3 regions of the Rhodococcus sp. NPDC060086 genome follow, and region 3 is predicted to be linked to each of the others. Evidence: riboswitches for the same ligand, from Rfam matches in the RefSeq annotation. Region 3 holds a riboswitch; each other region holds the start of a gene.

Evidence for each region. A riboswitch is a leader RNA that binds a small molecule or an ion and turns the genes downstream of it on or off. The one in region 3 is predicted to bind cobalamin.
Region 1: another riboswitch for cobalamin. It lies ahead of metE (5-methyltetrahydropteroyltriglutamate--homocysteine S-methyltransferase); the one in region 3 lies ahead of ACFWB0_RS22530 (CbtB domain-containing protein).
Region 2: another riboswitch for cobalamin. It lies ahead of ACFWB0_RS02600 (FecCD family ABC transporter permease); the one in region 3 lies ahead of ACFWB0_RS22530 (CbtB domain-containing protein).

Annotation. Positions count from the first base shown of each region.
Region 1 covers NZ_JBHWWZ010000052.1:24,161-34,136, forward strand. Annotated here, with positions in the region: gene ACFWB0_RS21660 (response regulator) at 1-110, shown strand, start outside; gene ACFWB0_RS21665 (SDR family oxidoreductase) at 189-950, opposite strand; gene ACFWB0_RS21670 (anthrone oxygenase family protein) at 965-1,417, opposite strand; gene ACFWB0_RS21675 (TetR family transcriptional regulator) at 1,505-2,080, shown strand; gene ACFWB0_RS21680 (cobalamin-independent methionine synthase II family protein) at 2,136-3,353, opposite strand; gene metE (5-methyltetrahydropteroyltriglutamate--homocysteine S-methyltransferase) at 3,380-5,680, opposite strand; cobalamin riboswitch at 5,831-6,043, opposite strand; gene ACFWB0_RS21690 (hypothetical protein) at 6,219-6,779, opposite strand; gene ACFWB0_RS21695 ((2Fe-2S)-binding protein) at 6,776-7,423, opposite strand; gene ACFWB0_RS21700 (ABC transporter ATP-binding protein) at 7,416-8,243, opposite strand; gene ACFWB0_RS21705 (FecCD family ABC transporter permease) at 8,240-9,331, opposite strand; gene ACFWB0_RS21710 (ABC transporter substrate-binding protein) at 9,337-9,976, opposite strand, start outside.
Region 2 covers NZ_JBHWWZ010000002.1:189,073-199,048, forward strand. Annotated here, with positions in the region: gene ACFWB0_RS02580 (FAD-dependent oxidoreductase) at 1-26, shown strand, start outside; gene ACFWB0_RS02585 ((2Fe-2S)-binding protein) at 115-966, opposite strand; gene ACFWB0_RS02590 (ABC transporter substrate-binding protein) at 987-2,081, opposite strand; gene ACFWB0_RS02595 (ABC transporter ATP-binding protein) at 2,074-2,874, opposite strand; gene ACFWB0_RS02600 (FecCD family ABC transporter permease) at 2,874-3,935, opposite strand; cobalamin riboswitch at 4,090-4,291, opposite strand; gene ACFWB0_RS02605 (SDR family oxidoreductase) at 4,375-5,034, opposite strand; partial or broken gene ACFWB0_RS02610 (FAD-dependent oxidoreductase) at 5,114-5,881, opposite strand; gene ACFWB0_RS02615 (FAD-dependent monooxygenase) at 6,021-7,217, opposite strand; gene ACFWB0_RS02620 (IclR family transcriptional regulator) at 7,287-8,159, shown strand; gene ACFWB0_RS02625 (cupin domain-containing protein) at 8,216-9,286, shown strand; gene ACFWB0_RS02630 (fumarylacetoacetate hydrolase family protein) at 9,292-9,976, shown strand, end outside.
Region 3 covers NZ_JBHWWZ010000057.1:22,097-32,072, reverse strand. Annotated here, with positions in the region: gene ACFWB0_RS22555 (hypothetical protein) at 1-1,100, opposite strand, end outside; gene ACFWB0_RS22550 (DUF3151 domain-containing protein) at 1,181-1,597, shown strand; gene ACFWB0_RS22545 (aromatic acid exporter family protein) at 1,584-2,726, shown strand; gene ACFWB0_RS22540 (cation diffusion facilitator family transporter) at 2,967-3,896, shown strand; gene ACFWB0_RS22535 (histidine phosphatase family protein) at 3,900-4,436, opposite strand; cobalamin riboswitch at 4,475-4,626, shown strand; gene ACFWB0_RS22530 (CbtB domain-containing protein) at 4,656-4,868, shown strand; gene ACFWB0_RS22525 (CbtA family protein) at 4,907-5,686, shown strand; gene ACFWB0_RS22520 (cobyric acid synthase) at 5,696-7,189, shown strand; gene ACFWB0_RS22515 (cobalt-precorrin-6A reductase) at 7,186-7,926, shown strand; gene ACFWB0_RS22510 (hypothetical protein) at 7,901-8,455, opposite strand; gene ACFWB0_RS22505 (cobalamin biosynthesis protein) at 8,498-9,571, opposite strand; gene ACFWB0_RS22500 (cobyrinate a,c-diamide synthase) at 9,553-9,976, opposite strand, start outside.

The sequences.
Region 1 (9,976 bases), on a different contig from region 3:
AATCCCATGTCAGCAGTATCCTTGCGAAGCTGTCCCTGCGTGACCGGGTTCAGGCGGTCATCGCCGCCTACGAAACGGGTCTCATCCGCCCGGGAACACGCTCGGCCTGATCGCATACGCGGAACGTGAGTTCGAGGGCTGATGCGCCGAAGGGGTGCAGCTCTGCGCGGTCGAGGCCCTCGTCCTTGCTATGCCAGATACTCGCTGAAGGTCTGCACTCCGACCGCCCGCTCCGGGGTCAGGTTGTTTCCGGCGCGAAACGCCGCAAACGCGCGCCCGGGGAGACGGATCGGCCAAATCCCCTTTCTTGCCCCGATCGACGCAGCGTAGGTCCGGGCAAGATCTCGTGCGTCGATGATTTCGGGCCCCCCTACCTCCAGTACCCGACCCGCGGGTGGGGCCGCTGCCAGTCGGGCAAGTTCGTCGGCAACTTCGGCTGCGGCGATCGGCTGGATCCGGATATCCGGTGTGAGAAGAACGGGTAGGCGCTTCTGGCGAGCGAACAGTCCGGCCACCAGTTCGTGGAACTGTGTCGAGCGCAGGATGCTGTAGCCGAGCCCGGATCGTTCCAGCTGTTGTTCGACCTCCACTTTGCCCGTGTAGTACCCGAAGGGAATCCGGTCCACACCGACGATCGAGATGAGCACGACGTGCTCGATTCCGGCGACTCGTGCAGCCGAGAAGAGGTGCCGAGCGGCGCGGACATCCGCACGTCGGGAGTAGCCGGTCGCGCAGTGCACCACGGTGTCGGCGCCCGCCAACGCACGCTCGATGCCTTCGTCGCGGCCCAGATCGGCGACTGCCCACTCGAGTCCGGTTCTCGTGTCGCCGGATCGGTCGTGACGGCTGACCACACGCACCCGGCGCTCGGCATCGCGCAAGCGGTCGACGACATGATGGCCGACGGTGCCGGTGCCGCCCGTAACGACTATCGGTGACGAATTGTTCATGGCCGTCCTTCGCGTCAGATCAGGAGTAATCCCACCGCCGACAGTGCGAAGCCGAGCGCGATGACGCCAACCCGCACATAGTGGTAGCGGTCCCAGGTGTCAGCTTGCTCCTTCCAGTCCGGCGGCGCTCCCTCTTCTGCCCATCGGATCGAGCGATTGTTGATCGGTACGAGAAGCAGGACCGACATCACGACGCTGACCAGCAACAACGCCGACGCACCCAACGTCATCCATGCAGTGGTGTCGCCCCACCCCAGAATCGTCCACAGAATCGCAATGGCGAGCGTGCCGATGTACCAGAACGGCATCACGCGTCCGAGCACCCGCGCGCCGTCGCTGCGAGCAGCCACACCGGCATCGTCAGGTATTCGATACATGATCGGATTGACGAACACTGCGATGGCGAATTCCACCCCCACCAACATGCCGAAGACCACGACCGTGGTGACTGCAACTGCATTCAGCATGGAAACCTCCTGGATATAGCAATGCTAGAAATTAGATCGACGATAACATTTCGACGACTCAAGATCTAGCACTGCTAGAATCACGGAATGTCAGTGCAGGAGCGCAAAGCGCGTGAGCGGGCTTCCCGCCACAGGTCGATCATCGCGGCAGCGCGTGAGATGGCAGAGGCAGAAGGGTGGGACGCTGTCACCACTCGGCGATTGGCCGAACGGATCGAATACAGCCAACCCGTGCTCTACAGCCATTTTCGGGGTAAGGACGAGATCATCGCGGCTGTCGCACTGGACGGTTTTTCCGAGATGACCCTGGAGTTGTCCCGAGCGGTCTCCGGAACCCACTCGCCACGCGCCGCTGTCGCTGCCCTCACGAGTGCCTACATCGCGTTCGGAGAGCGACATCCTGCCGTGTACGACTCGATGTTCAACCTCGACAACGGACTGCCTTTCGCGGACCCTGCGACCCCGGCCCCGATGCGTGAGTCCTTCCAAGTCCTACACGACACGTTGACACTGGTCGCGGGAACCGTCGAACCGGGTCTGCTGGCCGAGGTCTACTGGGCTGCAGTGCACGGTCTGGTCGAGCTCACCCGAACGGGCAGGGTTCCTCCGCAGGACACCGCACGTCGCATCGAGGTGCTCGTCGATCGCTTTGCCGTCGAATGAGGGGCCGGGCGTGGTCCGGGAGGATTTCTTCCGGACCACGCCGGTTCGGCGTCGACTACCAGAGGCGCCGGGTAGCCAATTCTGCGCCCTTGGTGAGTGATTCGAGCTTCGCCCACGCGATCTGTGGGTGGATGCGACCGCCGAGACCGCAGTCGGTCGAGGCGATCACATTCTCGGGGCCGACGACGCTCGCGAACCGCTCGATCCGGTCGGCGACGAGTTCGGGGTGCTCGACCACATTCGTGGCGTGACTGATCACGCCGGGCACAATCTGCTTGCCATCGGGTAGCGTCACGTCCTCCCATACCCGCCATTCGTGCTCGTGACGGACGTTCGCGGCCTCGAACGAATACGAACCGGCGTCGATCGTCAGCATCGTCTCGACGAGGTACTTGAACTCGAGATCGGTGGTGTGCGGGCCGTGCCAGCTGCCCCAGCACAGGTGGAAACGGATCCGGTCCTCCGGTAACCCACGCAGGGCGTGGTTGAGCGCCTCCACGCGGATGCGGGTGAATGCGAGATAGTCCTCCACCGTGGGTTCCGGGCTGATCTGATCCCAGTTCTCGGCGATCGACGGGTCGTCGATCTGCAGGATCAACCCGGCATCGATGATCGCCTGGTATTCCTCGCGCATCGCGTCCGCGCAAGCCCAGATGAACTCTTCTTCGGATGTGTAGAACTGATTTCCGATTCGCGATGCACTGCCGGGTGAGAGCGAGGTGATGAAGCCGTGCTCTGCCCCGGATGCAGACAGGGCGGACTTCAGGTTCGCAATGTCCGACGCGATCGCGTCATGTCCGGTGTAGGTGACGGGACCCGTCGCGGTAGGAAACACCGGAGCCTCGTCACCGACGGAGACACCGCTCTTCGGATCGCTGTAGGCCTCGGCGAACGTGGCCCAGTCACGTCGGTCCGGGAACGTCGTGAGCCGCACGTTGCCGGGTGTCGACCGGACGGGCTCGCCGCCGAACGGTCCACCTTCGGCCAGTTCCAGCCCGGACAGACGCTGGAACGAGTACGACCACCAGGCGCCGTAGTCGACGGCCGAAGACATCGCCTTTCCGTATTCGCCGTCGCCGGGTGTGGTGATCCCGAGGTCGATCTGGCGACGAACCAAGGCGTCGACCTGTCCGGCGAGTAATTCCGAATACTCTCTCGTCGTGTCGAGTCTGAATCCGTCCGCGGCATCCCGGCGTGCCCGGTTGGCGGCCACCAGCTCGTCGGTTCGAGGCAGGCTCCCGGCGTGCGTGGTGCGAATGTGTTTCGTGGTCATGGTGATCGGGTGCTTTCTGGGAATCGTTATCGGTCGAGCTCGGACCGAACCGTTGCAGCCGCGGCGACGAGGTTCGTCAACGACGCCGTGACCTCATCGGTGCCGCGCGTCTTGAGTCCGCAGTCCGGGTTGACCCACAGGCGCTCGGCGGGAACGGCGCGCAGCGCTTCGCGAAGAGACTCGGCGATCTCGTTCTCGCTCGGAACCCGCGGTGAGTGGATGTCGTAGACGCCGGGGCCCACTCCGAGGTCGAATCCGATTGCGTTGAGGTCGTCGAGCACCTCCATGTGTGAACGCGCGGCCTCGATGGAGGTGACGTCGGCGTCGAGTTCGGCGATCGCCTCGATGACCTCTCCGAACTCCGAGTAACACAGATGGGTGTGGATCTGCGTCGAATCCGCCACGCCGGACGTCGAAAGACGGAACGCCCCGACTGCCCACTCCAGGTATTCGGCCTGATCGGACTTGCGAAGCGGCAACAGTTCTCGCAGTGCCGGCTCGTCGACCTGGATGATGCGCACTCCCGCAGCCTGCAGGTCCACCGTCTCGTTGCGGATGGCCAGGGCGATCTGATCGGCGGTGTCGGCGAGAGGCTGGTCGTCGCGGACGAACGACCACGCGAGAATCGTCACGGGACCGGTGAGCATGCCCTTGACCGGCTTGTCGGTGAGCGACTGTGCGTAAGTGATCCAGTCGACGGTCATGGCATTCGGCCGCGCGACATCGCCGTAGAGAATCGGCGGACGTACACAACGGCTTCCGTACGACTGGACCCAGCCGTTCTCGGTCGCGAAGAATCCGTCGAGCTGCTCGGCGAAGTACTGCACCATGTCGTTGCGCTCCGGCTCACCGTGCACGAGCACATCGATTCCGAGCTTCTCCTGGAGGGCCACCACTTCAGCGATCTCGTCGCGCATCCGCTGCACGTAATCCGCGCGTTCGATCTCGCCCTTGCGCAATGCGGCTCGGGCCACCCGGATGCGCGTGGTCTGCGGGTACGAGCCGATGGTGGTGGTCGGCAACAGAGGCAGATCGAGATGCTGTCGCTGGATCTCGCGGCGCCGATCGGCCGACGTGCGAGTGCGGTTCGATGCGATCGAGTCGAGCATGCCGCGCACCTGGCGGTTGCGTAGGCGAGGATCGGACGCGCGTACATCGGCAGCCGCGTGCGCCGCGGCGAGCTCGGAAGCCACGGCGTCGCGGCCGATGCGCAGTGCCGTCGACAAGGTGACGACCTCGGCGACCTTCTCGGTGCCGAATGCCAGCCACGCGCGCAGCGATTCGTCGAGGCTCGACTCTGCCTCGATGGTGTACGGAACGTGCAGCAACGAGCATGACGACGACACCGCCACCGAGCCCGTCGAGCCGAGCAGTGTGGCGAGGGTGGCCAGGGCCGTCTCCAGATCGGTGCGCCACACGTTGCGGCCGTCCACCACGCCCGCCACGATCAGCTTGTCCGCCAGGGCAGGCAGTCCGGCGATGTCTGCCGAGTCACCTGCGACCAGGTCGACCGCGAGGCCTTCGACACCGGTGCGAGCGAGTGCACCGAGCGCCGGACCGAGGCTGCCGAAATAGGAGGCGACGAGGATCGCAGGACGGTCCTGTGCCTGCGACAGCGTGCCGTACACCTGTTCGACCGCGGCGACGGTCGCGTCGTCGAGATCGCGGACGAGTGCGGGCTCGTCGAGCTGCACCCAATCGACTCCGGCGGCGGCGAGTTGCGACAAGAGGTCCTGATACAGCGGGACCAGCTCATCGGCACGGTCGAGGAGCGGGCCCTGTTCGCTGGTGGACTTCGACAGCAGCAAGAACGTCAGCGGGCCGACGACTACCGGGCGGGCCGGAACGCCGAGCGCGCGGGCCTCGGCGACCTCGCCGAGCACCTTCGACGGATCGAGCGAGAAGACCGTGTCAGGGCCGATCTCGGGGACGAGGTAGTGGTAGTTGGTGTCGAACCACTTCGTCATCTCGAGCGGTGCGACGTCGTCGTTGCCTCGCGCGGCTGCGAAATAGCGGTCGAGGTCGTCGGCGATACCCGACACCCGGGGCGGTAGTGCGCCGAGCATGGCTGCAGTGTCGAGGATGTGGTCGTAGTACGAGAACGTGTTGACCGGAATCGAATCGAGCCCGGCGTCGCGCTGCGCAGCCCAGGTGTCGGCGCGCAGTCCGGCGGCGACCTTCTCCAGCCCGGCGCGGTCGATCCGGCCGGCCCAATACGATTCGACGGCCTTCTTCAGTTCACGCTGGGGTCCGATCCGTGCGGAGCCGAGAACGGTGGCGTGGAAGGCAGGGGCAGCATGGAAGGTAGGGACAGAGGGTGTAGGCACTGGTGGTACTCCGGTGGTCGGTCCTTGATGGCCTACCGCCCGTAGGATGCGCGAATCCGACCGAGCCCAGTCGACTCCGGCCCGGCCGGAGCGAGAGAATACGATGCGGGTCCGCGCGCCCGGTCCACGAGGCGGCACACCGCCGGGCACGGCGTGCCCGGCGCAGATGGCAGGTATTCGGACTTGCAAGCGCCCGAGCCTGTGGGCCCGTACCTACTGGCCGTCGCTTCCCGGGGTGATGCCCAGTGCTGATGACGGCGGTCGTTCCTGCATACCGCTGCGGGACAGTCCCGGATTCTCACCGGGTTCCCTCTTCCACACCCCGCGCAGGGGTGCTTCGACGCCGCCACGGCCTTCGGGGCTCCTCACGACCGGCACGGCGAACCAACTACATCCCGGAGTATAGCCACGTCTTCATTCGAACGGGCAAAGCAGGAAGAACGGTTACAACGCAATCAGACAGATACAACCCTGCCGAGGGTTTGTATCTGTCTGCGCGGGTTGTATTTCCGTCGTGCGTTTCTGTCGGCTGTGCTGGTCAGGAGTGGCGAAATCCTTTGCCGGTTCGGTCACGGGGATCCGGCGCCAGGCCGAGGAATTCCGACCGAATGCGATCCCACGCCTCGAGGTGCACCCACACCGGTTCGTCCGTCAGCTGCTGCATGTTCGTGAGGAACGGGGTGGGCAACATGATCGTGAGCATCTGTTCGTCACGGCCGTTGAACAGGCGCACACCCCACGACGTCGGTGCGTCGTCCGTGCCGATCCTGCGGTACAGCTCTGCCCGGCCGCAGCGACGGATACGGCCGAGCTCCGGTCCGCTCGCGGTGTGCTCGCCGATGCACAGGTGAAAATGCCAGCGACCGAAGTCGACGGTCGCATACCCGTCGTACATCGAGATCTTCTTCGAAGCATTGGGTGCCGCGACCTCGAGCGCCGAACCTTCGATGAGCAGGCCGAACCACATGTCGTCCCAGTACTCGTCGAACAACAACCGGATCAGCCGCAGTAGTGAGTCCTCATCGGTGGGAAGCGGCCAGCGCTGTTCGCGACCACCGTCCTCGGTGTCGACGATCTCAGGGGCGAATGCGACTGTCACAGAATCTCCTTCGTCGATGCGTTCGGTGGGCTGGGGAAGACGCAATCGCCGCACACGCCTCCGCCCGGGACGCGGTAGTACAGGCAGCAACTGCGACGTCGGCCGGTGGACCGGACCATCGTGCCGACCAGACGTGGATCGTCGAAGAGTGTGTCGATGTGCGCCTGCGCGGCATCACCGATCACGCGTCCGGCCCCGATCAGCGCGGACGCGGAGTTACCCCACATCAAACCCGGGGCGACGATGTCGCTCCACGCGTCGATGAGCGGTTCGAGCTGGTCGTCGAGGATTTCAGCGGTGGTCGAACCGAATTCGGGGTCGACGATGTGCAGTCGCAGCCCCCCGTCGTTGCACCACAGCAACGTGTCCGGGTCGAGGCGGACACATCGGCCCGAGTCGACGACCGAGCCCAACGACACCGACCACATCCGGGCGGCGTAGCCGAAGAAGAGAGTCGACGCGGCCACTCGGGCCTCCCCGGTTCCCATCCGGTGCGCAGTATCCGACACCAACGGGTCGCGAATCATACTGTCGCGCAGCGCAGACGTCTGCTGCCACCGGCCGTCCGGTACTGCGCCGGTGCTCACCGAGAAGTAGGGACTCAGCGCGGCAATGCGCCCGAGTACTGCGGCAGGGTCAGACACGGCTGTCCTCCGAATCGAGGTCGAACACCAGTGTGCGCGGATCGAAGCGCATCCGTCCACGATCGAATGCTGCTCCGATGCGACCGGACTCGGCCAGAGCTGCGGGGGAATCACAGGTCAGGGTGCGGTCGGCGTCGAGCAACCACATCCGGTCGGACACACGCAGCGCGAGTTCGAGTTCGTGGGTGGACATGATCACGGCGAGGTTCTGTTCGACGGCGAGGCCCCGCAACACGTCGACGAGTTCGACCCGGGACGGCACATCGAGGAACGACGTCGGCTCGTCCAGCACCAGTAGCGATGGGTCCTGTGCGAGGGCGCGAGCGGTGAGTGTGCGTTGTCGCTGCCCATCGGACAGCTCGCTGAACTGCCGGGACGCCAGTTCTGCCGCGCCGACCGCGTCGAGCGCCCAGTCCACCGCGGCCTTGTCCTCCGGCGAGAGTCGTGCGCTGGCAGGGAGGTGCGGCGTCCGTCCGAGGGCGACGAGTTCGCGCACCGTCAGCAGGCCGGGATCGATACGTTCGGTGAGGACCACGGAGATGCGGGTCGCGAGGTCTGCGGGGCGAATCGACGACACGTCGTCGCCGTCGATCAGCACCTGTCCGCGCAGCGCCGGTTGCAGGCCACACAGGGTGCGGAGCAATGTCGATTTACCCGCGCCGTTGGGACCGACCAGGGCGGTGAGCTCCCCGCGGCGAGCGACGGCGTCGAGACCGGTCGCGATCTCGGTGATGCCACTCTTCCGCAACGCGCGGCGACGTGTATAGCCGATCGTCACATCGCGCAGTTCCACACCGTTCACAGGGCCGTGGCTGTTCACAGGGCCGCTCCCAGTGCTCCACGCCGGCTACGCACGAGGACGACGATGACGACCGGCGCGCCGACGAGCGCGGTCACCGCGTTGAGCGGGAACACCGTGTCGGTGCCCGGCATCTGGCTCGCCACACCGCATACCAGTGCCACCACCGCACCGAACAGTGCGACTCCGGGCAGCAGCACTCGATGATCGGAGGTGCCGAATGCCATGCGCGACAGGTGCGGAACGATGAGACCGAGGAATCCGATGGGTCCGCAGAAGGCGGTGGTGACGCCCGCGAGCAGTGCAGCCGACACCACCGTCGTCAGTCGGACGACACGGATGTCGATGCCCATCGACCGCGCGTATCCCTCGCCGAGCAGGAGCGCGTTGAGGGCCCGCACCGTCAGCAGCGCGATGACGATGCCGGCGACGACCACGGGAACCAGCAGCTTCAGGTCCGACCACGTGGTCGCAGTGAAACTGCCCAGACCCCATACGAGGAACTGCTGGGCGCGCTGCGGGTCGGCGTAGACAAGGAGCACGGACACGACTGCGGTGGTCGCCGATCCGAGCATCACACCGATGAGCAACAGCGTCACTGCCGAACGCACCCACCGCGACAGCACCACGATCATCATCAGTACGGCCGCAGCACCGAGCGCGGCAGCGATCACCACTCCGGTGCGACCGAGTCCGGCGAGGTTCGCGGTGAATCCGCTCGCTCCGCCACCACCGGCCACGACGACCAACGCAACACCGAGACTCGCGCCGGAGCTGGCACCGAGGATGTAGGGGTCGGCGAGTGCGTTGCGGAACAGGGTCTGCATCTGCAGGCCGGCGATGCCGAGCGCCGCGCCGACAGTGATCGCGGTGAGCGTGCGAGGTAGCCGGAGGTCGCGGATGACCATGCCCCAGCGCGGATTCTGCGCGTCCTGTCCGAGCAGGACGCGCAGGGTTTCGCCGAGTGGCACCGTGACCGACCCCACCGTCACCGATACGACGGTGGCGACCACGAGCGCCGCGATCAGCGCGGCGAACACCACCGCCACGCGGCGAGCGCGAACCGGGGGAGCGATGGTCTCAGTGTTCGCAGGTGCCGCGCTGAGCACGGTGGTCACGCGGGAAGTTGCTGGTAGAACGTGAATTCGTGGTCGGGTAGCAGCTCGGGATGCAGGATCGCGACGAGGTCGGACAGGACCAGATCGGGTCGCAGCACGCCACGTTCGTAGTAGTCGTTACCGCCGCCGGGTCCGAGCGCCTTGTTCGCGTTCCACACTTGACCGGTGCCGACCGCCGCGAGCTCGCCGTAGCGTTCGTCGTCGGCGAGAGCGTCGGCGACCGAGGTCCAGCTGTTGACGACAAGCCAGGTCGGTGCGTCGGATGCCTCAGCGACCACGACCTCGAAGTCGAGGGGCAGCGACCCGGTGCTGGCGACGTCCTGCCACGGCCACTGCGCGCCCGCGTCGGTGAAGAGGCGGCCCATGTAGCTGCCGCCCGACGACATGTACCAGGTTCCCTGCGACATCCCGCCGAGCAGCGCCGGTGCGGGTTCCGCTCCAGCTGCCTGGTCGGCTACCTCCAGGTAATCGCTGCGGATTCCGTCGTAGACCTCCGCGGCGCGGGCTTCCGTGCCGGTCAGTGCCGCCATCACCTTGATCCACTCGGCGCGACCGAGCGGCGATGCTTCGAGCCACTCGGCGTTCGCGACTACTCCGATCCCGGCTTCGCGCAGCTGCGAATAGGCGGGGTCGTCG
Region 2 (9,976 bases), on a different contig from region 3:
TCGAGGTGCTTGCACCGCAGGCCTGATCCCCGCTGCACTATGGCCGAATGTCACCTTCGTTCAGTTGGATTGGATGAAGGCGACATTCGGCCATTCTGTGCCTGTATCGCGTTACTACCGGTTCTGTCGTCGGACGCGTTCCACCAGCCGTTCGTGCCGAACGTCGGGGTGTTGACGAGGGCATGTCGAGCACTTCACTCCGTGCGGCCCGTTGTACAAGAGGCAGCACGACACCCTGTGCACGAAGGTGCACGGCGGTTCCTGGACGTCGGACACAACGGACTGGAATCGCGGGTCCGGCAACCGAGGTCCCGGGAGTTGTTCCGAGATTCGCAGCACCGTCGCGCGCGCAGCGTCCATCGCTTCGTCCACCCGTCCGGTGGCGGCACCGGCCCACAGGAACCGCGTGGCGATGGAGTCCACCGCCACGGCCCACAGTCGCCGCTCACCCTTCCCACAGAGGGACGCCATGTATTCGATTCCCGACCCCAGGGCTTCGGTGAGCGCAGACTCGGCCGATGTGGTGAGGACACGAGTGGACCGTGCGCCGACCAAGCGTCCGTACATCTTTCTGTTCGGCGAGAAAGTTCCGTCCAGTGTCGAGGTCTCACCGCGGGGGGTGAAGTCGATGTCGCGACCGGTCAGTGCGCGGCGATGCAGTACCACGTCCTGCAGCGCGGGGCTCAATCCCGTGCCCGTCACGAACAGGCTCGCGATCGTCGGCAGCACCACCGAGTTGCTGATCGCCCGCCACAGCACGGTCCCCAGGATCAGTGGGTCGTCGACCTCCCACCGCGCGGCGCGCAAGTGCAACTCGTTACCGATCCATTCCGGATCGAGGATCGCGGAGCCGGGGATCTCGTGCGAACCCGTGTCGAGTACCAGGGGAGCGTGCTCACTCACCGGCAGTGCACTCATCAGTTCGGTGAGTACAGCTTCCGCGTTCGTGAGTGAAATGTCCGTCATCGCACGCCGCCTTCGGTCGGTCATCTCAGTGAGCCCAGATCCATCCGTGGTTCGATCTCGCTCTGCGGCAACAACTCCACCTCTTCGAGCGCTTGCCGAAGTTGTTCTGCCGAGTCCATCATCAGAGCGCCGCTGCGTCCCATGTCGGTGGGAAGGTTGAGAATTCGGCCTTGCGTCACGGCATCCATCGAGCGAGTTGCGGGATTCTCGGTGAGTAGAGCCAACTTCGCTTCGAATGCGCCGGAGCCATCTCCGGTATCGGTGAGGACGATGATATCCGGGTTCGCGGCGGTCACCGATTCCCAAGACATCTTCGGACTCTTCTCGTCGACGTGGTCGAACACGTTACGCGCCCCCGTCACGTCGATGATGGACGTGAACAAGTGGGGATTCCCCGCGCTCGACACACCTTCGTTCGACACCGAGGTGACGTACATGACGGTGGGTGCGGTAGCTGCCCGTGGGGCCGATTCCATCTCCTCGCGACGCTGCTGCAACTCCTCGATCTTTTCCGCGGCTATGTCGTCGTGGCCGACGATGCTGCCGATGTTCGACAGATCGGCGTATGCCTCATCCCACGGGGACATCGCCTCCATCGAACCGGGAAGGCATGTCGGGGTGACTGTGTACGCAGGAATGTCGAAGTCGTCGTTCAGTCGTTCCGGCGTGATGTTCTTTTCCACGCTGAAGCCCCAGCCGTGTCCTGCCATCACGACATCGGGGCGCTGAGCCTGGATGGTTTCGAGATTGAAGGACTCCTCGGATGTCATGGGTAAGGCGTCGATGCGCTCTGCGCCGTACATGCCGCGAAGCTGGTCGAGCCGTGAATTGCGGATACCGCTGATCGCCGTGATCCGGTTGTCTGCCTCCAGTGCAAGCAGATTCAACAGGATCTGGCTGTCGTTGGCGTAGATCGCGGTTGCGGGCGATGGGAAGGTGAGTTGCTGTCCGCAGTTCTCGACGGTGACATGACCGTCCGGGGAGGCAACGTCGCTGTCGGTGCCGCTGCTACACCCGGCGAGTGCCACAGTGGCTGCGAGGAGGCCGACGGCGAGTGATGCGGGCGCCGGTGTGCGCGACCGCATCGTCGAACGGGACTTCGGATGATCAGGCATGGTTCTCCGTTGGTGGTCGGATCCCTGCTGCATCGGAGCCGAGCACCAGGTGCTGTCGTCCGGTCGCGGGATCGGTGAGTTGGGTTGCAGGAACAGAAAAGACGCGTGCGACAGTTGCCGGGGACAGGGCATCGTGCGCGTCGGCGCATGTTTCGAGCGTGCCGTCGTGAAGCACGGCGACCCGGTCGAAGTGCGACGCGGCGAGTGTGAGGTCGTGCATTGCGGCCACCACCGTGCAGCCGAGACCGCGCAGGGTCTCGAGTAGATGGATCTGATGACGAATATCGAGGTGATTGGTTGGTTCGTCGAGGATCAACAGGGTTGATTCCTGTGCGAGTCCTCGGGCAAGCATCGCGCGGCGTCGCTCGCCGCCGGAGAGTTGATCGCAGCGGCGGTCGACTGCATGGGCCAATTCGACGGTGGCCAGCGCGCGGAGCGTCACTTCCCGGTCCGATTCCTCTCCCAAAGACCATGGAGATCGGTGGGGGATGCGGCCCATGGAAACCATCTCGCCGAGCAGTAGATCCTGAGGCGGTGTCTCCTCCTGACCGACATAGGCGATCGTTCTGGCCCGCGCACGAGGTGGAAGGGAATAGAGGTCCTGGCCGTCGATGGTGATGGTTCCCTCGGCCGGAGCGCGCAAGCCTGCGAGGGTCCGGAGCAGCGTCGACTTGCCGCTTCCGTTGATTCCCACCAGGGCGATCATCGCGCCGTCCGGAAAGTCGAGGTCGATGCCCGACAGAATGTCCGTTCCGGCGATCCGGCAGCCGATGTTTCGCATCTGGATATGCATCAGTCACCGTCCGAGAAGCTGTAGTGTCGCCGTCCTAGCAGGAAGAGGAACACCGGCGCCCCCACGAGGCCGGTCATCACGCCGAGGGGGAGTTCCTCCGGGCTCAGCAGCACCCGCGCTGCGATATCGATCCACAGCAGGAACAGCGCGCCGCCGAGCGCAGCGACCGGGAGAACGACCCGGTGGCGCGCACCTACCAGGAGCCTGGCGAGATGCGGCATGATCAGGCCGACGAATCCGATGCCACCGGACACCGAGACCAACACACCCACCAGGATCGACGACAATGCGAAAAGTCCGAGCCGAAGCTTCTGGACGGGCACGCCGAGCGCTCTGGCAACGTCCGGTCCGCTCGCCAGCGCATCGAGCCACGAGTGGATCGCGAACAGAATGACGGCGGACGCGACTACGACAAGCAGTGCAGGAAGAATCTGTTTCCACATCGAGCCCGCAACGCTTCCGAGCGTCCAATGCAGGACCGAGCGAACGGCATCTCGGTCGTCGCTGAGGAACACCAGAAAACTGGAGACGGATGAGAACGCCGAAGCCATGACCACACCGGTCAGAATCAGCCGAAGTGGTGTCAATCCGCCCTGTGCCATGGAGACGCCGAAGACTGCGGCGCCGGCCACCATAGCGCCGAGCAGTGCGCCCAACGACAGGGCCCACACGCCGAGTGTGGTCAGCACGCCGAACATGATGACGAGTGTGGCCCCGACGCCGGCACCTGCCGAGATCCCCAGAAGATATGGATCGGCGAGGGGGTTTCGCACCAAAGTCTGCATCGCGGCGCCGGCCATGGCCAGACCGGCGCCGACGATCAGCGCCATCAGAATACGTGGAGCTCGCAGTTCCCAGATGATCGTGTCGTACACCGGATCAGGACCTACACCGCCGGTGAAGTGGGCTCGCACGACGTCCCACGTGGCGGAGAAAGGCACCGGCTCGGACCCGAAGGTCAGCGACAGGAATCCGCTGGCAACTACGGAGACGCCGAGGAAGACCAGGAGCGGGATCGCCGGAACCCGAGTGGGTCGCGGCGATTTCGCGACCTCGAGCACCTCAGCTGCCCGACGGGGTCGATTCGATTCCCGATGGAGGAGTGAGAGGGACCCCCGGCGCGGAGATGGGGGCATGAATGGGCATGGCAAGGTAACTGATCTGGGGGTGCATCGTTCGTTCTCTCGTATCAGGGGCCCAATCGCGAGGCCCGAGTCTGTGATTCGGCGAGCCAGCAGGTTTTCGGACTCAGGATCGTTCCGACAGGACGCCTTCCCAGACCGTTTCCGGTCCAGTGGCACGTGCCCTGTCGGTCACCTTCACCGCTGCGCGACAGCTCCGGATTCTCACCGGATTCCCTTTGCGTTTCCGACGCATGATCTGCGTCAGGGTTGCGTCTGACTCGTGGAGAACGTAACACAGGCGTGACAATGGCCGTGAGTTCGGATCCCCTGTGCGAGATTCCGAGCCCACGGCCATTGTCACGCCGGTGACTGCTCGTCAGAGCAGCGCGTCGAGCGCCTCGGTGATCGGGGTATCGCCGTTGTTGAATTCGATGGTACGACCCGCGGTCTCGGGACGTTCGAGCACCGCAGCGACGACGGCAGCGACATCGGCGCGCGACACCTGCCCCGTGTCGCTCGCGCCCTGGCCACCGATCTCGATCTGCCCGGTGGGCGGGTCCAACGTCAGCGCGCTCGGCCCCAGAATCGTCCATTCGAGATCGGTGCCCCGCAGATGCGCATCGGCGGCGGCCTTCGCCTCGGCGTAGGGATGGAAATTGTTGTCCTCCGGTACGCCGTGATCCGGCCGAGCCCCGAAGTACGACACCATCACGTACCGGCGCACGCCCGCTTCCTGCGCGGCCGTCATCGACTCGATCGCTGCATCGCGGTCCACGGAATACGTGCGGGCGGGGTCGCCGCCGCCGGCGCCTGCAGACCACACCACCGCGTCGTGCCCCCGCAGCAGTTCGGCGAGCGCCGTGATGTCGAGTTGTTCGACGTCGGCGACGACCGGTGTGGCACCTGCCGCTCGTACGTCGTCGGCGTGGTCGGGGTTGCGGATGAACGCACTGGTCTCGTGGCCGGCGTCGGCAAGCAATCGCTCGAGATGGAGTGCGACCTTGCCGTGTCCGCCGAAGAGTGCGATGCGTGCCATGTCGGGTGCTCCTTGGTATTCGGGATCAGTGCCGCCTCCCAGCATGCCTGCCTGCCCGGGTCCGTGTGTCCGAACCACGTCAGCGCAGCCGTTCGAGTGCCGCGTCGACGAGATGCTCGGCGATCGCCATCGACGACGTGGCTCCGGGGGAGGGTGCATTGCGCAGGTCGCGCCACGAGCCGTGGATTCCACCGTAGGTCTCGCGTCCGGGCGAGAGAAATGCGTTGGGCCCCAACATGACTTCACCGTCGATACGCTTCGTCAGATGCACCCCGAGGAACGGGTAGCGAGGGTCGGGCACCGGATGGATCAGGCCACGAATCTTCGAGGCGGCCGCGGGTTTCAGCAGGCGGTAGTCGCCCGCATCCGTCACCTCGTCGGCGAGCGCGCGGCTGACTGCGGCGTAGTCGATGATCGCGGTCTGCGGTGAATGCAGCGCGGAGATGCCCACGGCGTGCGGCTCGATCGCCGTGATCTCGTCGGCACCGATTCGCCGGATGGCCGGGACTCCGTTGGCGGTCGCACGAGCCTCGATTGCGTCGAGTCGATCGAGTTCGGACTCGTCCAACGCGACGACGAGCTTTTCGCAGTCGTCGTACGGGATGCCCTTCTCCGCAACGAATTTCTCCAGCAGATCGACACCGCGCCGACACAGGCGAGCCTTCAAGCCCCCCAGGGTGTATTACAGGCCTGCTTGCACCACACCGCTGTTGTGACCGGTCTGGTGCGCTGCGAGTGACGACTCCTTCTCGAACAGGGTGACGTCGTGGTCCAGCACTGCAAGGCGGCGTGCCGTGGCGGCGCCGATGATCCCGCCGCCGACAACGGCGACGCGCAGCGTACTCATGGCGACACTCTATTCGCGTCGATACAGGGCATCCAGACGATGCAGGACTTGCGCCTCCACCAGGGGAAGATCCCAGAGTGGGACGCATGGACGACAACGCGCTGCCCTCGATCGGCCATCTTTCGGCGACGCCGCGGACTCAGCCCTTGTGGTCGGAGCTGTAACCCCAGAGCCAGTCGGTGTATTTGTAGCTCGACGTGTCGCGGGTGCGGAACAACTCGTTGCGCGCTTCACGACCTGCGCCGTCGAGGTGCCACAGATCGCCCCACATGCGACCGACAGTGAGGATGCGGTTGCACCGCGGTGCGCGCTCGGCGTTCACGTCGCGCAGGATCTTCGGCCAGTTCTGTGCGTCGCCGCGAAGGCCCTCAGCAGCGTAGTCGGCCAGGCACCTGGCGTCCTCGAGGGCCATGACCGCGCCAGATGCCAGATACTGCAGCGGCGGGTGGGCGGCGTCGCCGAGCAGGATCATGCGGCCGTCGACCCAGTCGTCGACCGGGTCGCGGTCGAACATCGGCCACCAGCGGTCGGTCCACAGGTACTTCAGGGCTTCCTTGACCGAGTCGTGGCAGTGGTCGTAGGCGTGAGCCAGCTCGTCCGGGCTTCCCCACTTCTCTTCGCCGCGCAGGAACGCGGGTGATTGGAAGACCGCGACCTGATTGAGCATCTCGCCGCCCCGCAGCGGGTACTGGATGAAGTGACAGCGCGGGCCGATGTAGCCGACGACGTCCTCGATCTCTTCCTCGAGGGGAACCTCGTTCATGGGGAAAGTACCGCGGAAGGCGACGTAGCCTGAGCCGACGGGCTTGTCGTCGTGAAGTTTCGGGCGCAGACGCGAGTGCAGGCCGTCCATGCCGAGAGCGACGTCACCGACGTGCTCGGAGCCGTCCTCGAGGATGACGCGTACCCGGTCGCCCTCGGTCACCACGTCGTTCACGGAGGAATTGACGCGCAGGTCTGCGCCGGCCTTGCGAGCAGCCTCCACGAGCACGGAATGCAGGTCGGAGCGGTGAACCACGAAGTACACGCCGCCGTAGTGCTCTTGGTACTCGCGCCCGAGATCGACCTTGGTCAGGATCTCGGAGGTGACGGCATCGCGGAAGACGAGGTTCTTGGGCAGGACGCCCTTGGAGATCACCTCGTCGTAGACGCCGAGCGATTGGAGGATGCGGCTACCGTGCGGTCCGATTTGAAGGCCGGCGCCGACCTCACCGAATTCGGGGGCACGCTCGAAGAGTGTGACCTCCGCGCCTTTGAGCGCCAACGCGAGAGCATTGGCGACGCCGCCGATGCCGCCACCGGCAATGAGTACCCGGGCGTCCTTCAGATCGGACATGAGACTCCTTCGGTTGTGTATTTCTCCACCTTCGGTGTGCGGTGCAATGTGGTGCAATAGAGTTCTGCTATGCAGAAGAAACCGGGTCGGATCGAGCGACCCACCTACGCCTTGGAGTCGGTCGACAACGCACTTCGCCTACTGCAAATGCTGCGCGATGTGGGCGCCCTGCGATTGAAGGACGCCGCCGACGAGCTCGGCACGGCGCCGTCGACCGCGCATCGTCTGCTCGCCATGCTGGTCTACCGCGGGTTTGCGGTGCAGGACGAGAAGCGGATCTACCATCCGGGGCCTGCAATGGGGGTAGGGCCTGCGCGGCAGGGGTGGACCCGCGAGTTCACCGAGCTCAGCAGGCCGCATATGGAGGCGCTCGCTTCGCTGGCAGGCGAAACGATCAACCTCGTCATCCGAGTCGGGTCGCAGGCGCGATTCCTGTGGACGGCGGAGACGGAATCGATCCTTCGGGTGGGCGATCGGCAGGGTCAGGTGCTTCCGGCCGAGCTCACAGCAGGCGGCCGGATCCTACTGGCCGAGCAGCCGCGCACGGTTCTCGAACAGTTGTATCTGCGACCGGCCGACGAACCGCACATCGATCGAGGTCGATCTCCCGCATACGAGACCGACCGGAGGATGGCGATCGGGGAGTTCGAGATGTTCGTCCACGAGCTCGATGCTGCGCGCAAGCTGGGGTTCGCCGTGAACGTCGAGAACACGGAGGAAGGCGTCGCGGCGCTCGGCGTTGCAATCCGCAACGGCAGCGGTCGGGCGATCGGAGCACTCACGGCGGCGATACCGATCAACCGGTACCGGACGCATCTGCGAGGGCAGCTGGTCAACCAGGTGCACGCCGCTGTTCGGGGTCTCCAGGTGGACGTCGCGGGCATCGAGCCCACCGAGTTCTTTCATTCTGGAGAGCAGAAATCTATTCCACTGCAGGAGTGACCGGACATACGTTGGGTGCACGCCGGACATGTGCTGCACGCGTGACGAGGAGAACAATGACCGCCACCGAACCCATCGACCCCGAGGTCCAGAAGCTCTACGACGACTTCGCCACCGAGAACCTCAATCCGCTGTGGACGCAGCTCGGCGACCTGATGCCGATGGCGCCGGCCTCCAAGGCTGTGCCGTTCGTCTGGAAGTGGTCGACGCTGTACCCGCTCGCCCAGCGCGCCGGCGATCTCGTGCCGGTCGGTCGCGGCGGTGAACGTCGCGCTATCGCACTGGCGAACCCCGGCCTCGGCGGCGTCCCGTACGTCACCCCCACCCTGTGGGCAGCGATCCAGTACCTCGGGCCGAAGGAAACCGCGCCCGAGCACCGCCACTCGCAGAACGCCTTCCGCTTCGTCGTGGAGGGCGAGGGCGTGTGGACCGTCGTCAACGGCGACCCGGTCGCGATGCGCCGCGGCGACTTCCTGCTGACCCCCGGGTGGAACTTCCACGGTCACCACAACGAGACGGATCAGCCGATGGCATGGATCGACGGTCTCGACATTCCGTTCGTCCACTACACCGACACCGGGTTCTTCGAATTCGGCTCCGACGGGGTGACCGACGAGAGCACCCCGGATATCTCCCGCTCCGAGCGGCTGTGGGCGCACCCGGGTCTGCGTCCGCTCGTCGGACTCGACCGCAAGACCAGCTCACCGATCGCGTGCTACCGCTGGGCCCACACCGACCGCGCTCTCGATGAACAGCTCGCACTCGAGGACGAGGGCTACGCCGCGACACCGGAACCCGGCCACGCCGCCATCCGCTACACCAACCCCACGACCGGCGGCGACGTCATGCCGACGATCCGCGCCGAATTCCACCGCCTCCGCGCCGGCGCGCACACGCGGAAGCGCCGCGATGTCGGTTCCGTGGTGTTCCAGGTCTTCGAGGGCCAGGGCCGCTTCCACCTCGGCGATCTGAGCCACGATGTCACCAAGGGCGACATGATCGTGGTGCCGTCCTGGACGGAGTGGTCGCTCGAGACCGACAACGGCGTCGACCTGTTCGCGTTCTCGGACGCACCGATAGTGGAACGTCTCCACTTCAACCGCACAATCATCTCCGAAGGAGCCTGAAACTCATGCGACTCGCCACTCTCCGCCTCGATGGCACGACCGCTGCCGTGAGGGTCGACAGCGACTCGGCCGCAACCGTGATCGACGGTTATGCCGACCTGTCCGCGCTGCTCGACGATGCAGACTGGAAGTCCGTTGCCGAGAAGGCTTCGGGTAAGACCGTCGACCTCGCGAACGCCGACTACGCACCCGTGGTGCCCAGCCCCGGCAAGATCGTGTGCGTGGGCCTGAACTACGCAACGCACATCTCGGAGATGGGCCGCGACCTCCCCGAGTTCCCGACCCTGTTCTCGAAGTTCAAGGAAGCCCTCACCGGCCCCTACGACGACGTGATTGTGCCCGAATACGCAGGCGCGCAGCTCGATTGGGAAGCGGAGCTCGCTGTTGTCATCGGCAAGCAGGCGTATCAGGTCAGCGAGGACAACGCTTCCGACTACATCGCGGGCTACTCGGTCATCAACGACTACACGATGCGCGATTACCAGTACCGCACGCTGCAGTGGGATCAGGGCAAGACCTTCGAGAAGAGCAGCGGTTTCGGGCCGTTCCTCGACACCGACTACACGCTCGGCACCAAGATCGAGACGATCCTCGAAGGCGAGGTCATGCAGTCCTCGAACACCCAGGACCTGGTGTTCACCCCGGCCAAGCTCGTCGACTACATCTCGCACATCGTCACGCTGCAGCCCG
Region 3 (9,976 bases):
GTGTTGTCGGTGATCTGCACCTTGTCGATACTCGATACGACGGGCACCGAGCCCTGCTCCACAGCCAACGCGTGAATGCTGTCGAACTCCGCGGGGTCGATCGTCGCGTAGAACTCCGCCAGGCCCCCGCACGTCGAGGTCTGCAGGGTCGCGAGGTCGCCGGCGCTCAGCGCTTCCACGAACTCGTCGATGCTCGCACGGATGTGGGACTCGGGGGAGTTGTTCTCCCGGTACTGCATGAACGCGATGACAGCGATGACGACGATCACCACCAGGGCGGCGACACCGGCGAGCACCATCCACCGGCCGCGGTTCTCCGGGGGGGACGGAGGGATCCGTGTCGGTGCCGGGGTGGGCCGGAACGGTGCAGGCTCCGAACGCGGTGGCTCGGGTACACGCGGCGCGATGCGCTGCGGCTCGGCTTTCGGGGTATGGCTGGTGACGGGGATCTGCGTCGTGGGTGCCTCGGACGGATCCGGCGTGGGTGGCTCGGGCTGAGGAGTTTTCTGCGAGTGCTCGGTTTCGGGAGGCTTGGTTACAGGGGGCTCGGCTACAGGGGGCTCGGCCTTCTTGGCGATCGGCATCGCGACCGTCTTCGCCTCGGCGGGATCCGGCTCAGCGGTTTCGCCGGTTTCTACCGAGGTGTTCGGCTCGCTGTCTTCAGGCTCCGCAGCGACCGGGTCGTCTTTCGCTGACGTTCCACCGCTTTCCTGCTCGTCGTCCGAGAGGACGTCATCCGCGGTCTCCGCCGAATCTGCAGTCTCCCGCGAATGTGCAGTCTCCGCCGATTCGGCCGGCGCTTCGGTGTCCTCCGCATCTTCGGTGTCTTCCGTGTCTTCCACGAGCGCCGAGTCCTCGACCGCGAGCTGTTCGGCTGCGGGGGTGCTGGGTTTCGCCTCCTGAGCTGCAGCGCCCTCGGCTTCGTCATCGGGAGCCGGGGTCTCCCGCGCTTCGTCCGCGGTGTTCTCCGAATCTTTCTCCGAGTTCTTCTCCGTGGTGTCGACCTCGTCGGGAGTATCGGCCGGTCCGGTATCCGCGACCTCGCCTGCTGACGATTCCGTCGAGTCTTCGGTCGGGTCTTCGTTCTTCGGGTCCGGCACTCGCTGCACCTCGTTCGGATGATGGGTGATTATGTGGGGAGCTTATCGAGGGTGGGGGTGTGAAGGGCAGAATGGGCGCCATGACCTCATTCGGTGATCTGCTCGGACCCAAGCCCACTCTGCTCCCCGGCGACGATGAAGCGGAGTCGGACCTGCTCAACCACGAGGACCCGGCGAAGGTCGCGGCCGAGCATCCGACCGCATCGATCGCATGGGCATACCTTGCGGAAGCAGCGCTCGACTCCGGCGAGACGATCGCCGCCTACGCGTACGCGCGCACCGGCTACCATCGCGGCCTCGACCAGCTGCGTCGTAACGGGTGGAAGGGCTTCGGTCCGGTGCCCTACAGCCACGAGCCCAACCGCGGTTTCCTTCGCTGCGTAGCCGTGCTCGCGCGAGCCGCGAAGACGATCGGCGAAGCGGACGAGCACGCGCGGTGCCTCGATCTGCTCGAAGATTGCGATCCCCGCGCGGCCGAGGAACTTGGCGTCGAGTAGGTCGTTACCCACCAGGGACGACTTCCGTCGGAAACTGCGGAAGTCGTCCCAGCGTCTCCGCTCGTCCGCACTGCCGATCGTGCAGTGCGCGCTCGCTGCCGGTATCGCCTGGTGGGTTGCGACGGTATGGATCGGCCATCCACAGCCGTTCTTCGCGCCGATCGCGGCGGTGGTGTCGCTCGGGTTGTCCCTGGGCGCGCGACTGCGACGGTCGGTCGAACTCGTGTGCGGCGTGACCGTCGGCATCGGTGTCGGCGACCTGATCGTGTCGCAGATCGGCAGCGGTCCGTGGCAGATCGCGTTGGTCGTGGTGATCGCCATGGGGTCGGCGGTGGCGCTCAACAGCGGGCCGATCTTCGCGATGCAGGCCGGCAACTCGGCGGTCCTGGTGGCAACCCTGATCCCTCCCGGCGGCACGGGTGGCATCGACCGGATGGTCGACGCACTCGTCGGCGGCCTGGTGGGGATCGCCGTGGTCGCGCTGATCCCCACCCACCCGGTGCGTCGTGCGAGGAAGAACGCTGCAGACATCCTCGAGACCGCGGCCGAGGTTCTGCGGAAGGTGGAGACCGGTCTCGTCGAGAACAATCCGAAACCTATCGAGGCGGCACTGCGGCAGGCTCGCGCCACACAATCGGCAATCGACTCCATGCGCAGCAACCTCCAGGGTGGCCACGAGATCAGCCGAATCTCCCCGCTCTACTGGAACAGTCGTCCGCGACTCGCACGGCTGACGGCCGCGGCCGACCCCATCGACAACGCGGTGCGCAATATCCGTGTCCTCGCGCGGCGGTCACTGACCCTGGTCCGTGACGACGAGATCCTCGACTCTCGGCTCGTCGTCATCGTCAACGAACTCGCGGATGCGCTCGAGGTGCTACGCGAGATGATGCTCGCAGAACCGGGTGAACAACCCGACGAGGCGGAGGCGGCCCGGGTGTTGCGCAGTGTTGCCAGGAAGATGAACCCGGAGCTGGTCGAGGGCGCCGGGGTCTCGGCCACGGTGGTGTTCGCGCAGATCCGGTCGCTGCTCGTCGACCTGCTCCAAACCGCAGGACTCAAACGCATTTCGGCGCTCGCGACATTGCCGCCCACCGTGGAGAAGCCGGGCTACCCGCCGGAGAAGTGATCGACCAGTCCCAGCAGGTCGAGGACGCGCCGGCCCTCGACCGTACGCATGAGCTCACTGTCGAATTCGACAGTCCACCGTTGCGGGTCGGCGCCGGATTTCGACGGGACTTCCCTGCTGTGTGTGTCAGCAACGCCGGCGTCATTGTGCACACGCCCGTGGAGCCCCACGTGGCCGCGACGTAGCGGTTGTATACATGCGCATTTGTGCATACGATGACGCGGATCTCGAAGGAGGGCCATGAGCTCGGGTCACGGACATTCGCACGGCATCGGTCACGGTCATGGGCGCACCGCAGGGCCGTCGGACCGCACCATCCGCAGGATGGGTATCTCCCTCGCCGTACTCGGTGTGTTCCTTCTCCTCGAAGCCGTAGTCGGGTTGTGGATCGGATCGCTCGCGCTGCTCGCCGACGCCGGGCACATGCTCACCGACGTCGTCGGCGTATCGATGGGCATGGTCGCGCTGATCCTCGCCCGCCGCGGCAGCGCCGCAGCTGCCCGCACTTTCGGCTGGCACCGGGCCGAAGTGCTCACCGCGATGGCCAATGCGGTCCTGTTGCTCGGCGTCGCGGCGTGGGTGATGTACGAGGCGATCAACCGGATCGGCGACACCCCCGACATCCCGGGTGCCCCGTTGATCCTCACGGCAGCGGCAGGTCTCGGAGCGAACATCGTCGTGATGTTGCTCCTGCGCGCCGATGCCAAAGGAAGTCTCGCGGTGCGCGGCGCCTACATGGAAGTGCTCGCCGACGCACTCGGCTCAGTCGGCGTTCTCGTCGCCGGCGTGCTGGTCCTGGCGTTCGGATGGAGTTTCGCCGACGTCGTCGTCGGTGTGCTGATCTCCCTGTGGGTCGTGCCGCGCGCGCTTCGGCTCGCCGCCGAATCGCTCCGCATCCTGACGCAGGCGTCGCCGAGTCACCTCGATGTCGACGCCGTCCGGGCCGATCTCGCTGCGTTGCCCGGGGTGTCCGGCGTTCACGACCTGCACGTGTGGACCCTGACCACAGGAATGGACGTGGCGACCGTGCACCTCGTCAGCGACCACGACGCGAACTGGGTGCTCGACTCGGCACGTACGACGTTGTCGTCGCACGGACTCGACCACGCGACCGTGCAGGTGGAACGGACGGTCGACGGGCGCAAGTGCGAGGAAGACGTGACGTGGTGAACCTCAGCTCAGCTTCAGAGTCCAGCGACCGCCGCGACCGCTGAATCGCGTCACGCTCAGGGGACGTACGTCGACACGCCAGAATGCTGTGACGGGTGCCCCGAGTGCACAGACCGTCGCGGCTTTGACCACCGCCGGATGCGCGACCACCCCGATGCGCTCGGGTGACTCGTCGACCGTGTCCAGCCACGCCCCCACACGCGTGATCAGGTGGGCGATCGATTCGCCGCCGTGCGGTGCTGCGTCGGGATCGGACAGCCACGCCGCAAGTTCGAGTTCCGGGATGCTGTCCATCGGTACACCGGACCAGTTCGCGTAGTCGAGGTCGCGCAGAGCCGGTTCGACAGTCGCCGGCCAGTCGAGAGCTGCTGCGGTGTCGACGGCGCGGATCTCGGGTGCCGTGAACGCGCGATCGACCACCGGTGGCGCGACACGTTCGAGCTCACGTCGTCCGCGCTCGGAGATCGGATCGTCGGCCGGGAATCGCACACGCTGCTGCGCGTGGGTGGAGGCGTGGGAGGTCAGGAACAGGCGGGTCACGGGCACAGTGTCCACCTCCCGGTGCCGCCTTCTCCGTTTGACATCGACTTACCCGTGGTGCCAAAGTTCGTCGGTAAGCATGTGCCGAGGTGCAGGGAATCCGGTGAGAATCCGGAACGGTCGCGCCACTGTAGACCGGAGATCGCAGATTTCCGGAAGTCAGAACACTCCCACGGCACGTGGCCTTTCGGATGGGACGCGTAATCCCAGGAGGTTGTCATGGCGGTAGTCCATACACCCGACGACTCACTCGGCTCGGCTGATTCACTCGGCTCGGCCGGGCTCGCTGTAGCGCTGGCCGCGACGGTGATCCTCGCCTTTGTCGTGCTCTATCTGGTCGGATTCGACCAGGGTGCGATTTCTCGTACGGGCATGTTCATGCACGAACTGATGCACGACGGCCGGCACCTCCTGGGCCTCCCGTGTCACTGAGCGATACTCGGCCGACGTCGCCGGGCGGACAGGCGATCCTGTCCGGAAGTTTTGTCCAGTTGTTGCTACGTGGCCTCCTCGCCGGCCTGCTCGCGGGTCTGCTGGCCGGTGCGGTGGCATTCGTCGTCGGCGAACCTCACATCGAGGCAGCCATTGCGATCGAAGAAGCCGCAGGTGAAGCGGCCGACCATGACCACGGTGGCGCCGCAGTCGTCGAGGAGGACGCGCACAGTCACAGCCACGGCGGCGACGCCGAGGTGAGTCGCACCGGCCAGAAGGCCGGACTGTTTCTCGCGACCAGCCTGGCAGGCCTCGCGCTCGGTGCGCTGTACGCGTCGGTGCTGCACTTCACCCGCCGCTACACCGACATGCCCGGCCGGAAGCTGGCGCTGACCGGTGCGGGTGCCGCGTGGCTGGCGATCGAAGCGGTTCCGTTCTTCAAGTACCCGGCGAACCCACCGGCGGTGGGCGATCCCGACACCATCAACGAGCGCACGTTGTGGTGGTTCGCCGCAGTCGTGCTCGGCCTTGTCGCCATCGCGGTGGCGGTCGCGGTCGCGAAGGCCCTCGCGAACCAGGATCTGCACACCGTCCGCATTGTCGGACCGCTGATCGCGTTCCTCGTAGTGGTGGGTGTGGGTTACCTCGTCATGCCGACCATCGACGAAGTGAGTGACGATTTCCCGGCAAGCCTGTTGTGGCAGTTCCGGGTTGCCTCGTTCACCGTGCAGGTCACCTTGTGGGCGGCACTCGGATTCATCTTCGCGCTTCTCACCGAACGTGCGTCGCGCGTTCGGGCCCGCGCGTTCGGGTCGTAGCCTGACGTCATGGGAACTGGGATTCTGGTTGCCGGAACTACCTCGGACGCAGGTAAGTCCGTCGTCGTTACCGGTATCTGCCGGGCATTGTCGCGGCGGGGCCTGACTGTCGCGCCGTTCAAGGCGCAGAACATGTCGAACAACTCGATGGTCGCGGTCGATGCCGCGACCGGCGACGGGGTGGAGATCGGGCGCGCCCAGTGGATCCAGTCCGTCGCCGCACGTGCGGTACCGGAATCCGCGATGAACCCGGTGCTGCTCAAGCCGGGCAGTGATCGGCGCAGCCACGTCGTGGTGCGTGGTCGTCCTGCCGGAACTCTCGAGGCGGGAGAATTCGCGGGCGGGAGGAAGCATCTCGCGGAGGCGGCGTTCGCCGCATTCGACGATCTGCGCAGCCGTTTCGACGTCGTGGTGTGCGAAGGCGCAGGAAGTGCCGCCGAGATCAACTTGCGCGCACACGATTACGTCAACATGGGGCTCGCTCAGTACGGCGGCATGCCGACGATCGTCGTCGGTGACATCGACCGCGGCGGCGTGTTCGCATCGATGTACGGAACGTTGGCCTTGCTCGATGCCGCTGATCAGCAGTTGATCCGAGGGTTCGTGATCAACAAGTTCCGCGGCGATGTGGGTTTGCTGACACCGGGCGTCGATTCGCTCTGCGAGCTCACCGGACGTCCCGTACTCGGCGTCCTGCCCTGGCAACGCGACCTGTGGCTCGACTCCGAGGATTCCCTTGCTCTCACATCGCGACCCGCACACGACGGCGACGGTGCCCTCACGATCGCGGTGGTGATGGTGCCGCGCGTCAGTAACTTCACCGACGTCGACGCGCTCTGCCTCGAACCCGATGTGCGGGTCCGTTTCGTCGACGATCCGCGCGCACTTGCGGATGCCGACGTCGTGATCCTGCCGGGCACCCGCGCCACACTTGCCGACCTCGAGTGGCTGCGGTCGCGCGGTCTCGACACCGCCATCATCGATCACGCCCGTGCGGGCGGCGCCGTGTTGGGGATCTGCGGCGGATTCCAGATGCTCGGACGCGAGATCAACGACTCGCACGGAGTCGAGGGGCACCCCGGGGCGTCAGCGCACGGGCTCGGGTTGCTCGACGTCCGAACAGAATTCGGAACCGACAAAGTCCTACGGCTGCCTTCCGGAGCCGCGCTGGGTGCGTCTGCATCCGGCTACGAGATCCATCACGGACGCGTGGAAGTCGGCCACGCCGACGAGTTTCTCGGTGGTGCGCGCAGCGGCAACGTCTTCGGGACGATGTGGCACGGCAGCCTCGAACGAGACGAACTCCGTGGTGCGTGGCTGCGCGAGGTCGCTGCGGCGGCGGGACGTGAGATCTGTACGGGAACGGTGAGTTTCGCGTCGGCGCGTGACGAACGGATCGAGCTTCTCGCCGACATGATCGACGAGCATCTCGACGTCGATGCACTGCTCTCGATGTTGACGGACGCACCGGTGCTGCCCACCCTGTCGGGAACGCTGCGATGACGGTGCTCGTCCTCGGGGGTACGGGGGAAGCGCGGGCGCTCGCAGGTGCCCTGCACGACAGGGGAGTGGATTTCGTGTCGTCGCTCGCGGGCCGTGTCCGGAATCCGCGACTACCGGTGGGGCCGGTCCGCATCGGCGGTTTCGGAGGCGTTGACGGGCTCGCGAACTATCTGCGCGACAACGGCATTGATGCTGTCGTAGACGCGACACACCCGTTTGCCGCGGGGATCAGTGCCAACGCGGCAGCAGCATGTGCGCATGCGAACGTCCCGCTCCTGCGGTTGCAACGCCCTGGGTGGGCGGACGACGGCTCCTGGGTCTGGGTCGACGGCCACGACGCCGCTGCTACCGCAGCCGCGACCGGCGAGGGCATCTTTCTCAGTACCGGACGTCAGACACTGGACCGCTTCGTCGGCCCACTCGGTGGGCATCGGGTGACGGTGCGGGTCGTCGAACCACTCGACGACGAGGTTCCTGCGTCCTGGACGGTGGTGCAGGCCCGCGGGCCCTACACCGTCGAAGGTGAGCGCAAGCTGATGCGGGACAACGGGATCGACACCCTCGTCACGAAGGACTCGGGTGGGGAACTCACCCGGGCGAAGCTTGCTGCCGCCGGTGAACTCGGGGTGCGGGTCATCGTGGTGCGTCGCCCTGCAGCACCTGCCGGAGTCGCACTGGTGGCGTCGGTCGACGAGGCCGTCGCCTGGGTACTCAGATCTGTGGCCCCTCCGATCTGAGGTCGTCGACCTTCTTCATCGCCTCCCGCAGTTCGGTGAGCCATTCGTCGGTGTGTTGTCCGGCGAGTCGCACCGTCCACTTGAGCGCGTCGGAGCGTGATCGGGCTACTCCGGCGTCGACGAGAGTGTCGAGGACCTTGCGTTCGGGTTGACGCAGTCGCGTCATGACAGGCACCGCGAGATGGGTGAACAGGACGTCGTGGCCGCCGAGCGTGACACCCCACGCGACTTTGCGGCCGTATCGGGCCTCGGCCTCGTCGGCGATGCGCATCCGTTCGGGGCGGGTGCTTTCCCGGAACCGGGAGATGCGTCCTTCGACGGCTGCGTCGGAGGTGTCGTCGGGTGTGGGAAGTTCGCCGGTCACGATGATTTCTTCGCGGTCGACCTCCACCGTGGCAGGCCCGGTGAACCAGTCGTCGGGTAGGCGGCCGGAGAACCATTCCTCGGCGTCGCCGGCATCGGGCACATCCGCCTGTTGCCAGCCCCCGGGGCGACCGAAGCCGTGTGAGTGCATACGTGGATTTCGCATGATCGTCCTCCTCGGACGGATCGACGTGCAGTTTTGCACTGATTACAGTGTTGCACTCAAGCGTGATCTACGCCACAACCGGCCGGGTGTTTCCCCCCGTCGAGAGATCGAGTGTGCACTTCGTGATTCCGCCACCTGGACTTTCTCAGGTAGTGGGCACAACAACTGCACACTCGATTCCCGAGACCCGCAGGCGATGAGCGCGGCCACTGCCAGCGCGCCCAGCCCCACCCGGGACGCGAGCCGCGCGGTGGGACCGATGTCTTCGGGCTTCGGTGCCGGTCCGTCGCCGAGTGTGCCGCGGTCTTCGGTGCCGCCGTCGTAGACGTTGACACCACCGAGTTGCACACCGAGAGCGCCCGCGAACGACGCCTCCACCGGCCCGGCGTTGGGACTCGGATGCTTGTGCGCGTCGCGTCGCCACGCACGCATCGCAGCCCGCGGCCGGGGCCCCAGGCCGACGGCGAGCAGCGCGGACAACCGCGCGGGCGCCAGATTGAGTAGATCGTCGAACCGTGCCGACGCCCATCCGAACTTCTCGAGATGTGGAGTGCGATGACCGACGCGGGCGTCGAGAGTGTTCGCGGCGCGGTAGCCGAGGAGCCCGGCCGGGCCGAGCAGTGCACCCCAGAGGAGCGGCGCCACAACGGCGTCCGACGTGTTCTCGGCAACCGACTCGATGGTGGCGCGGGCAATACCGTTCGCGTCGAGTCTGGACGGATCGCGCCCCACCAGATGCGTCACCTGCACCCGCGCGGCCGCGAGATCACCGTCGCGCAGCTGGGCGTCGAGGGTCCGTGCTTCGCGGCTCAAGGAGCGGCCCCCGAGCACCACCCAGGTTGCGCCGGCGGTGACGGCGGTGCGCAGCCAAGGCCGCGATCGGGTGGCACGGTCGGCAGCGCCGCCGAGTGCAACCGCCGATCCGACGAGCACCGACGTGAACACCACACCTGCGGCGCGGTTGTCGGAGTGGAGGGCCTTCTCGGTGGCGCGTGCGAGCCGGCCGAATCCGCTCACCGGATGCCAGCGACGTGGATCGCCGAACACCTGATCGGCTGCGTATCCGAGCACCAGGCCCGCGGCTCGTGACGGGACGCTCACAAGATCGACCGCCATGCGTCGACCAGGGCTGCGGTCGTGGCACGATCGCGGACGGCGATCCGCACCCACTCGTCGCCGAGCCCGGGGAACGTGTCGCCGCGGCGTAGCGCGAATCCCTTCGAACGCAATTCTTCCCGTGTCCCCACCGCAACCCGGACGAGAACGAATGGAGCGGCGGGGTCTCCCGCGACCTCCAGCCCGAGACCTATCAGCGCTTCCACGAGCGCGGCTCGGTCGGTCACGATCTCGTCGGCGAGCACGGTTGCCTCGTCGATGGCTTGCGGTGCGGCGCATGCGATCATCGCTGCCGCAGCGGGCGTCGACACCGACCACGGCGGTTGTTGCGCCGCGAGATCGGCGAGCACCGCGGGGTCACCGACGACGTATCCCGCGCGCACCCCGGGGATCGCCCACGTCTTC